2 regions of the Rouxiella sp. S1S-2 genome follow, and region 2 is predicted to be linked to the other one. Evidence: predicted binding sites of a transcription regulator. Region 2 holds the regulator's gene; the other holds the start of a gene.

Region 1 (4,471 bases), 440 kb from region 2:
ATGACGTTAGCATTGTTATCAAGGCGGTGTACGAACGTCAGATCGTCCTTTTCCAGTGGGCGAAGTCTGATGCGGTTGGCGCTGAACATGATGGTCCTTAATGTTCTATTTATTTTAGGTTAACTAGTTTAAAAAACTGCATTGTGCAATTTGATTGCAATGATAGCGCATTTTTTAAACTTATTACACCGGGGCGCGCCGACGCGATTCGGAAATAAAAAAACCGGCATTTAGCCGGTTTCCAGAAAGTATTCACTGCGTCAGCGAGATAATCAGTCGGCGGCGTGGCCTTCGGCAGGCAAGATTTTCCCGTCGAGAACCGGCTGTCCGTCGCGCAAAACCAGGCGTCCGTCAACGAACCAGCTCACCACCAGAGGATAAATATTGTGCTCTTGAGTCTGCACGCGCTCATTCAAATCTTCGGCGGTATCTTCTTCAAAAACAGGGACTTTAGCCTGAAGTACAACGGGTCCGCCGTCGAGCTCCTGAGTGACGAAGTGCACTGAGGTGCCATGTTCAGCATCTTTATTGTCGATAGCCTTTTGGTGGGTGTGTAACCCAGGGTATTTCGGCAACAGAGAAGGGTGAATATTCAGCATGCGACCCGCGTAACGATCCACGAAGTCTGGGCTGAGAATACGCATATACCCGGCAAGAACCACGAGGTCGGGCTGATAGGCGTCAATCTCTTCCATAAGAGCGGCGTCAAACGCAACGCGATCGGCATACGCCTTTGGGTCTAACGCATGAGCGGGAATACCCGCCGCCTGCGCGCGTTCAAGACCATAGGCCGACGCTTTATTACTGAAAACGGCACTGAGTGTGGCGTTAACTCTTCCCTGCTGGCAGGAATCGATTAATGCCTGGAGGTTGCTTCCATCGCCAGAAACTAAAACAACGATCCTTTTCATTTTACCTTCACTCTTAACGCTGTTGCGGCGTTAGCTTCGCCTGTTTACCCGAATCACTGACTGATGTCAGCTCATCGGGATCCGCAGGCTCGCGGCCTTGCTACAACGCCAAAAGCTCGGTAAAGAATTTACCTGCATTAACGTTGTAGCAAATTTTAGTTATTTAATGATAACGCGTTCTTCTGAGTCGGAAGCTTTAATACTGCCGATAACCCAGGCTTGTTCGCCGTTGTCATTGAGCAGGGCAATAGCTTGATCAGCCAACTCTGCTGGCAATGCAACCAGCATGCCCACGCCGCAGTTGAACGTGCGGTACATTTCGTGGCTGCTGACGTTGCCATTTTGCTGTAACCAGCCGAACACGTCCGGCCATTTCCAGCTTGATTCATCGATAATTGCCTGGGTGTTTTCTGGCAATACGCGCGGGATGTTTTCCCAGAAGCCGCCACCGGTCAGGTGACAGATTGCGTGAACTTCAACGTTTTCAATCAGTTTAAGGATTGATTTTACGTAGATTTTAGTCGGTTCAAGGAGGTGGTCGGCCAGAGTTTTATCCGCCAGACGGGTGGTCAAAGGATCGGCCTTGCTGACTTCGAGAATTTTGCGAACCAGAGAGTAGCCGTTTGAGTGCGGGCCACTTGAAGCCAGCGCAACCAGAACGTCGCCGTCCTGCACTTTGCTGCCGTCAATAATTTCTGATTTTTCAACCACGCCAACGCAGAATCCTGCGACGTCGTAATCATCACCGTGGTACATGCCCGGCATTTCTGCGGTTTCGCCCCCGACCAATGCACAGCCAGACTGCAGGCAGCCTTCGGCGATGCCGGTGATAACGCTGGCTGCGGTATCCACATCCAGTTTGCCCGTCGCGTAATAGTCCAGGAAGAACAGTGGCTCTGCGCCCTGAACAACCAAGTCATTCACACACATGGCGACCAAATCGATACCAATGGTATCGTGGCGTTTTAAATCCATTGCCAGACGCAGCTTGGTGCCAACGCCGTCGGTTCCCGAAACCAGCACGGGTTCACGATATTTTTGCGGCAGCGCGCACAGGGCACCAAAACCACCCAGTCCACCCATGACTTCTGGACGGCGAGTCTGTTTTACTACACCTTTAATGCGGTCTACCAATGCGTTACCTGCATCAATATCCACACCTGCGTCTTTATAGCTGAGAGAGGTCTTTTCGGTCACTGCGGAATCCCCACGACGTATGCGTTTTGTGGTTGTTGTTAAAAACTGGAAGCTTGAAGCGCGCTAATTCTAACAGCGCAGGCAAACGTTTGCGAGAGGTCTCGTTATGTTTATCTCTCTATACTTGGAATACGTTGAGAAAATAAATTTTGGGTGCTTTGTGCAAATTCCTTGATCTGCATCAGTCTATACTGTCGATCAGTATCAGTTATTGGCGCTGGCGTTGAAAATAAAAGGCGTTATAATCACGCGATTTTTTTGGTCAGCAGCCTTAGGAGAGAGAGAAAAATGAAGATCGTTGAAGTGAAACACCCGCTGGTAAAACACAAGCTGGGACTGATGCGTGAAAATGACATCAGCACAAAACGCTTTCGCGAACTGGCTTCTGAGGTAGGCAGTTTACTGACCTATGAAGCAACCGCAGACCTTCAAACTGAGAAGGTGACCATCGAAGGTTGGAACGGTCCGGTTGAAATTGAACAGATTAAAGGCAAGAAAATCACCGTAGTGCCTATTCTGCGTGCGGGTTTGGGCATGATGGAAGGCGTATTGGAACATGTGCCAAGTGCACGCATCAGCGTTGTCGGCGTGTACCGCGACGAAGAAACGCTGCTGCCGGTACCTTACTTCCAGAAGCTGGCCTCAAATATAGAGGAACGCATGGCGCTGGTGGTTGACCCGATGCTGGCGACCGGGGGTTCAATGATTGCCACTATCGATCTGCTGAAAAAAGCCGGCTGCCAAAGCATTAAAGTGCTGGTGCTGGTTGCAGCACCGGAAGGGATTGCCGCCCTCGAGAAGGCGCACCCAAACGTTGAGCTGTACACCGCCTCGATTGACCAGGGGCTAAACGACAAGGGATACATTATCCCGGGCCTCGGTGACGCAGGCGATAAAATATTTGGTACCAAGTAAGTATTAGCCGACTGAGAAGTCGGCTTTTTTTTGATTTTTTTTAGCGTGATATTTTTTGATAGGATAACTATATGACACGACGAGTTATTGAGGTCAGCGAACGTCCACCCCTTTTGCAGATGATCCCCCTCAGTTTTCAACATCTGTTTGCCATGTTTGGCGCAACCGTGCTGGTGCCGATACTTTTTAAAATCAATCCAGCCACCGTGCTGCTGTTCAACGGCATTGGTACTCTGCTTTACCTCTTTATCTGTAAAGGTAAAATTCCGGCCTATCTTGGGTCGAGCTTCGCGTTTATTTCACCGGTGTTGCTATTGTTACCGATGGGGTACGAGGCGGCATTGGGCGGCTTTATTGTCTGCGGCATCCTGTTTTGTGTGATGGCGCTGTTTGTCAAAAAAGCCGGTATAGGCTGGATAAACGTGATGTTTCCTCCGGCGGCGATGGGCGCGATTGTGGCGGTAGTCGGACTTGAACTGGCTGGCGTGGCAGCGAAAATGGCCGGACTGCTTCCAGCAGACGGCGCAGCGATTGACAACACTACGGTAATTATCTCCGTGGTCACACTGTCGGTGACGGTGCTTGGCTCGGCACTTTTTCGCGGTTTTCTGGCGATTATTCCGGTGCTTATCGGCGTGCTGGTCGGCTATGCGCTGTCGTATTTTATGGGCGTGGTCAACGTCGCCTCCATTGAGCAGGCGGATTGGTTTGCCTTACCTACCTTTTATACCCCGCGATTCGAGTGGGCGGCGATTCTGACCATTATCCCGGCGGCGCTGGTGGTGATGGCTGAAAACGTCGGACATTTGGTGGTCACCGCTAACATCGTCAAGAAAGATCTGCTGCGTGACCCAGGCCTGCATCGTTCAATGCTAGCAAACGGACTCTCAACCATTCTCTCCGGTTGTTTTGGCTCCACGCCTAATACCACCTACGGTGAAAACATTGGCGTGATGGCGATAACCAAGGTTTACAGCACTTGGGTTATCGGCGGCGCGGCGATTTTGGCTATCCTGCTTTCTTGCATCGGTAAGCTGGCTGCGGCGATTGAGGCCGTGCCGCTTCCGGTGATGGGCGGCGTGTCGCTGCTGCTGTACGGTGTGATTGCCGCCTCGGGAGTCCGCGTATTAGTCGAATCTAAAGTGGACTACAGCAAACCCAAGAACCTGATCCTAACCTCAATAGTGCTGATTATCGGCGTGAGCGGGGCAAAAGTGCACATCGGCGCCACAGAACTCAAGGGCATGGCGCTGGCCACCCTAGTCGGCGTTTTCCTGAGCCTGCTGTTTAAAGTGAGCGAAGTTTATCGTGGCGAAGAAGAGATCATTGACGTGCCGGACGATCGTAATACACCGACCGTTTAATACAAGTTTTCGCTAAACTCAGGCAGGTTTTACCGGGCAAACGCTGTTTTGCCCGGTAAGTCGCTCGCTTAACCAGCGTTTAGC
Region 2 (4,471 bases):
AGCTGTGGGAAGGTTGGCCAGTTAGCGAATTTTGGCATTTCGGCGCGGATATCCGGGTTTTGCAGGATATCGACATAGGCGAAACGCTCGCCGCAGGCTGACAGCGCCTGAACGGCCTGTGCAGAGAAACCGCAGCTTGGCAGTTTAGGAGAGCCTTTCATATAAAGAAGAATTGGGTTCTCGGAAACCTGTTGTTGGATTTTTTCAATAGTGGTGGTCATTTTTTGCTTCCTCAAGCCATTAATTGGCTGTTACGTCGTATTTATGTCGCAAAAGCTTAAATCGGGAAAAACCTGATCAACTGTCTGCCATTGTAACGAGGGCAGCGCTCAGATGAAAACGTCATTTTTTGTAGGGTCTTTACACGCTAAATAAGCCTAAGTTGATGCATCACCCTAATGTCGGTGATAGTATCCCTGATTACCAAAACAGTGCAAAAATAAACATTCATATAGAATAACATTTTTATTCTGTGACTTTAACCCAAACGATCTTGACAAGATCCTTTGGGTAAGGTGAGTTTAAGCCTCTGAATTTAGGTTAATTTTTCAGCGTTATAGCTTATATTTCGCCCAAAAAAAAAGTTATTAACTTTTACTCACAATATGAATTAGAATCGAAGCAATTCGTGCTGTTTTGTCTCCCGCTTTTGGGGAATACTGGGACATCTTTTGATGTTTAACTTCGGCCTAATATTGGTAGCGACGCCATGCGTTTAATGTTTACGCTTTTTGTGCTGCTGTTTACCCAGCTTTTTTTGAATTTGGCGCATGCTTCGCCAAGCAGTCGCGTTTCTGCAAAGCAAGCGGAAGCGCACGTAAGTCAGGCAAAGCCTGATGAACGACGAAAGCGAAAGGTCGTTGCCAGAAGCAATAAGAAGACCAAAGTTGTTCCGGTAAAAGAACAATCAAAAGCAAAAGAACACAGTAAGACAAAAGAAAAGGTGCATGCCAAAACGAAGGTGGAAGCTAAACACCCTACCAGTACTAAGTTAGTAAGACACAAGGCCGAAAAGCCGGTCAGCCGAAAGCTGGCGAAACATCAGGCTGAAAAGCCGAAACGAGAAATTAAAAATATTACAACTTCTCTTGCCAGCACGACCAACGTGGTCTGCGCGAAAGAACCGAAAAAAGCCTACGGCCGACACCGTAAGCATCAGGCAAAAACAGAATCCTGCGCACCGCTCACGTTAAGCGCAGCACATAAGAAGAAATACCTGCACGCGAAAGAGACCGCGATGAACAAGCTGATGCACCAGGTCGGCAAGCCTTATCGCTGGGGTGGTACCTCACCTAACACCGGATTTGATTGCAGCGGTTTGGTCTATTACGCGTACAAAGATTTAATGCGAATTAAAATGCCTCGCACCGCCAATGAGATGTACCATTTGCGTGATGCAGCACCGGTTGCACGCGGTGAACTTGAGTCGGGCGATCTGGTGTTCTTTAGAATAACAAAACGCGGCGCAGCCGATCACGTAGGCGTTTATCTCGGCAACGGCAAATTTATTCAGTCACCGCGCACCGGTGAAGAGATTAAAATTAGTTATCTGGCAGATAACTACTGGCAAGACCACTATGTGGGTGCTCGCCGGGTGATGACGCCAAAAACGATTCGTTAAATAATGATTTCTCGCTGAAACCTGTGAATAGCATTTAACGAATGGTTTAAGACTAAAACGGTGCGTCGTTTTGGTAAAATAGAAAAGGGCGATTTCTGTGATAAGAAATCGCCCTTTTCCGTTCTCGCGCTAAAAATTAGTGCATGACTGCGGTGAAGCTAAAAGCAACAATCATCGCGAGTGCGCAGACTACGGTCATTAATGAATATTTCAGGTTAGTATCCACGTGAACTCCTTACGAGATAAAAGGGGCAAAAACCCTACATTTTGTACGCCATCTTATTCTGCCTAAATCTCGCCAAAACGTCCATTTAGAAAGTACACAACACTATCACTTTACTCTAAAGCAAAAATTTGGCTTTCCCTTTTTTGAGTTATAAGAGAAAATTAGCGGTTACCACGCTGTGTGCCCGGTCGTAGTTGCCCGACGCTTCTTTCAGGCCTTTCTGGAACCATCCAACGATTTGACTGCTTAAAATGATTTATGCAGTTGAATGCACGCAGGCAAACGATTAACAAAAAACTAACGTGCTGAAAATGGTTAGTTCAGGAGTGATTTTTACATGGCCACGATAAAAGATGTCGCTAAGCGCGCCGGTGTTTCGACTACAACCGTGTCGCACGTCATCAATAAAACCCGATTCGTCGCCGAAGAAACCAAAGCTGCTGTTCGCGCCGCTATCAAAGATTTGCACTATTCTCCCAGTGCCGTCGCGCGTAGCCTGAAGGTTAATAACACTAAATCAATCGGCCTGCTGGCAACCTCAAGTGAAGCGCCCTATTTTGCCGAAGTTATTGAAGCGGTCGAAAATAGCTGCTTCGCCAAAGGCTACACGCTGATTTTGTGTAATTCGCATAATGATTTTGAAAAACAGACTGCCTATCTCGCTATGCTGGCGCAAAAACGCGTCGATGGCCTGCTGGTAATGTGTGCAGAATATCCCGCTGAACTCCTTGCCATGCTGGAAGAGTACCGGTCTATTCCAATGGTAGTCATGGACTGGGGCGAAGCGCAAAACGACTTCACCGACTCCATCATTGATAACGCCTTCGAGGGCGGTTATCTGGCGGGTCGCTACCTGATTGAGCGTGGCCATCGCGATATTGGCGCCATACCCGGCCAGCTTAACCGCAACACCGGCGGTGGCCGCTACCGTGGTTTCCTGAAAGCGTTAAACGAAGCCAACATTGAAGTGCGAGATGAATGGGTAGTTCAGGGCGATTTCGAACCCGAATCCGGTTACCAGGCGATGCAAAAAATCCTAAACCAGAAGCAGCGCCCTACCGCAGTATTCTGCGGCGGTGACGTCATGGCAATGGGCGCGATTTGTGCAGCCGACGAAATGGGTCTGCGCGTTCCTCAAGACATTTCGGTCATTGGTTATGATAACGTTCGCAATGCGCGTTATTTTTCACCGGCACTCACCACCGTACATCAACCGAAAGAACGCCTTGGAGAAATGGCCTTTACCATGCTGCTTGACCGCATTATCAGCAAGCGCGAAATACAGCAAACCATTGAGGTGAAGCCCAAGCTGGTTGAAAGGCGCTCAGTGGCCGATGGCCCGTATCTTGACTATCGCCGTTAATACACTTATTAGCCTAACTTGCCCTTCACGCTGGCCCTCAGCCGCGCCAAGGGCAGCATTTCTTTAGCGCAGCCATTCCTCGTTCAAGGTCTCACTTTCCCCAAGGTAGTCAAGCAGCCAGTCAAGCGCCAGTGAATGGTTACGCTGATCCCAGGTCAGGCAGCACGGACTTTCAGGAAAGCTGTTGGCCAACTCAAGCACCACCAGTTTTTTTTGCGCTAGCCACGACTCAACCATGTGCACCGGCAGCATGCCAACGCACAACCCCTCACACAGGCAATCAATGGCACAGGTCCAGTCTGGGACCACCAGGCGGCGCTGGTTATCGAGTGTCCAGGTATCTCTTTTGGGTAGACTTCTTGAAGTATCTTCAATACACAGCGCCGGATAAGGACGCAGGGCCTCATCGTTTAATGCGCCTTTATGAGCAGCCAACGGATGCTGGGCACTCACTACACAGTGCCACGGCAGCGTGCCCATATCGCGAAAGCTAAAACGCCCGCCGACCGGCACCGCGCTGGTTGCGCCAATCGCCACGTCAGCACGATCGTCTGCCAAAGCGTCCCATACCCCGTTAAATACCTCGCCCTGAATCAACAGCTCGGTATCAGGAAATACCCGATAGAAATCAACCACCAGCTGCCGCACGCGGTCAGGCTTGACGATACGGTCTACTGCTACACGCAGCTGGCCGCTCCAACCATTAGCCACCTGCTGACACTGACGACGGGTTGATATCATTTTTTTGATAAGCACGCGCGCTTCATCAACAAAAATACGGCCGGCAGGCGTTAACTCCACGTCGCGGTGACGGCGTTCAAACAGCGGAACGGCCAGCCACTCCTCCAACTGCCGCACCTGATAACTGATGGCTGAGGGCACACGATTAAGCTCCTGTGCAGCCGCGGTAAAGCTGCCATTGCGGGCCACGGCGTCCACCACTTCCAGAGAATATTCAGACCACATTGCTGCCACCTGTTTCAAACCTCATTGGCGCCGTCCTCTTGCTTTCAATTTTTTTCATCCTAGGGTGCAAATATTAACGTTTCACAACCCACAAGCCAAGCAGATACACTGCGCCACTGGCAACACCCCTACAACACTTTTAGCTACTTTTTCGTATTATAAGAGAACATCATGAAACCCTCATTTGGCTTTTTACTCTACCTTGCTGGGCTGAGCATGCTCGGCTTTCTGGCAACTGACATGTATTTACCGGCATTCAGCGAGATGCAAGATAACCTCGGCACCTCTGCCAGCG

What was found. The regulator PurR, encoded in region 2, represses purine synthesis genes. The targets are predictions, from matches to a motif close to CANGCAAACGTTTGCNTG.
Region 1: a site for PurR is predicted at 2,187-2,204, ahead of purM (phosphoribosylformylglycinamidine cyclo-ligase). Genes of this name have one in related genera too.

The regions. Positions count from the first base shown of each region.
Region 1 is NZ_WFKL01000001.1:1,509,766-1,514,236, forward strand. It holds gene speG (spermidine N1-acetyltransferase) at 1-89, opposite strand, end outside; gene purN (phosphoribosylglycinamide formyltransferase) at 273-911, opposite strand; gene purM (phosphoribosylformylglycinamidine cyclo-ligase) at 1,071-2,108, opposite strand; gene upp (uracil phosphoribosyltransferase) at 2,397-3,023, shown strand; gene uraA (uracil permease) at 3,095-4,387, shown strand.
Region 2 is NZ_WFKL01000001.1:1,954,624-1,959,094, reverse strand. It holds gene GA565_RS09190 (Grx4 family monothiol glutaredoxin) at 1-221, opposite strand, end outside; gene GA565_RS09185 (C40 family peptidase) at 710-1,621, shown strand; gene GA565_RS09180 (YnhF family membrane protein) at 1,758-1,847, opposite strand; gene purR (HTH-type transcriptional repressor PurR) at 2,185-3,210, shown strand; gene punR (DNA-binding transcriptional activator PunR) at 3,274-4,176, opposite strand; gene punC (purine nucleoside transporter PunC) at 4,348-4,471, shown strand, end outside.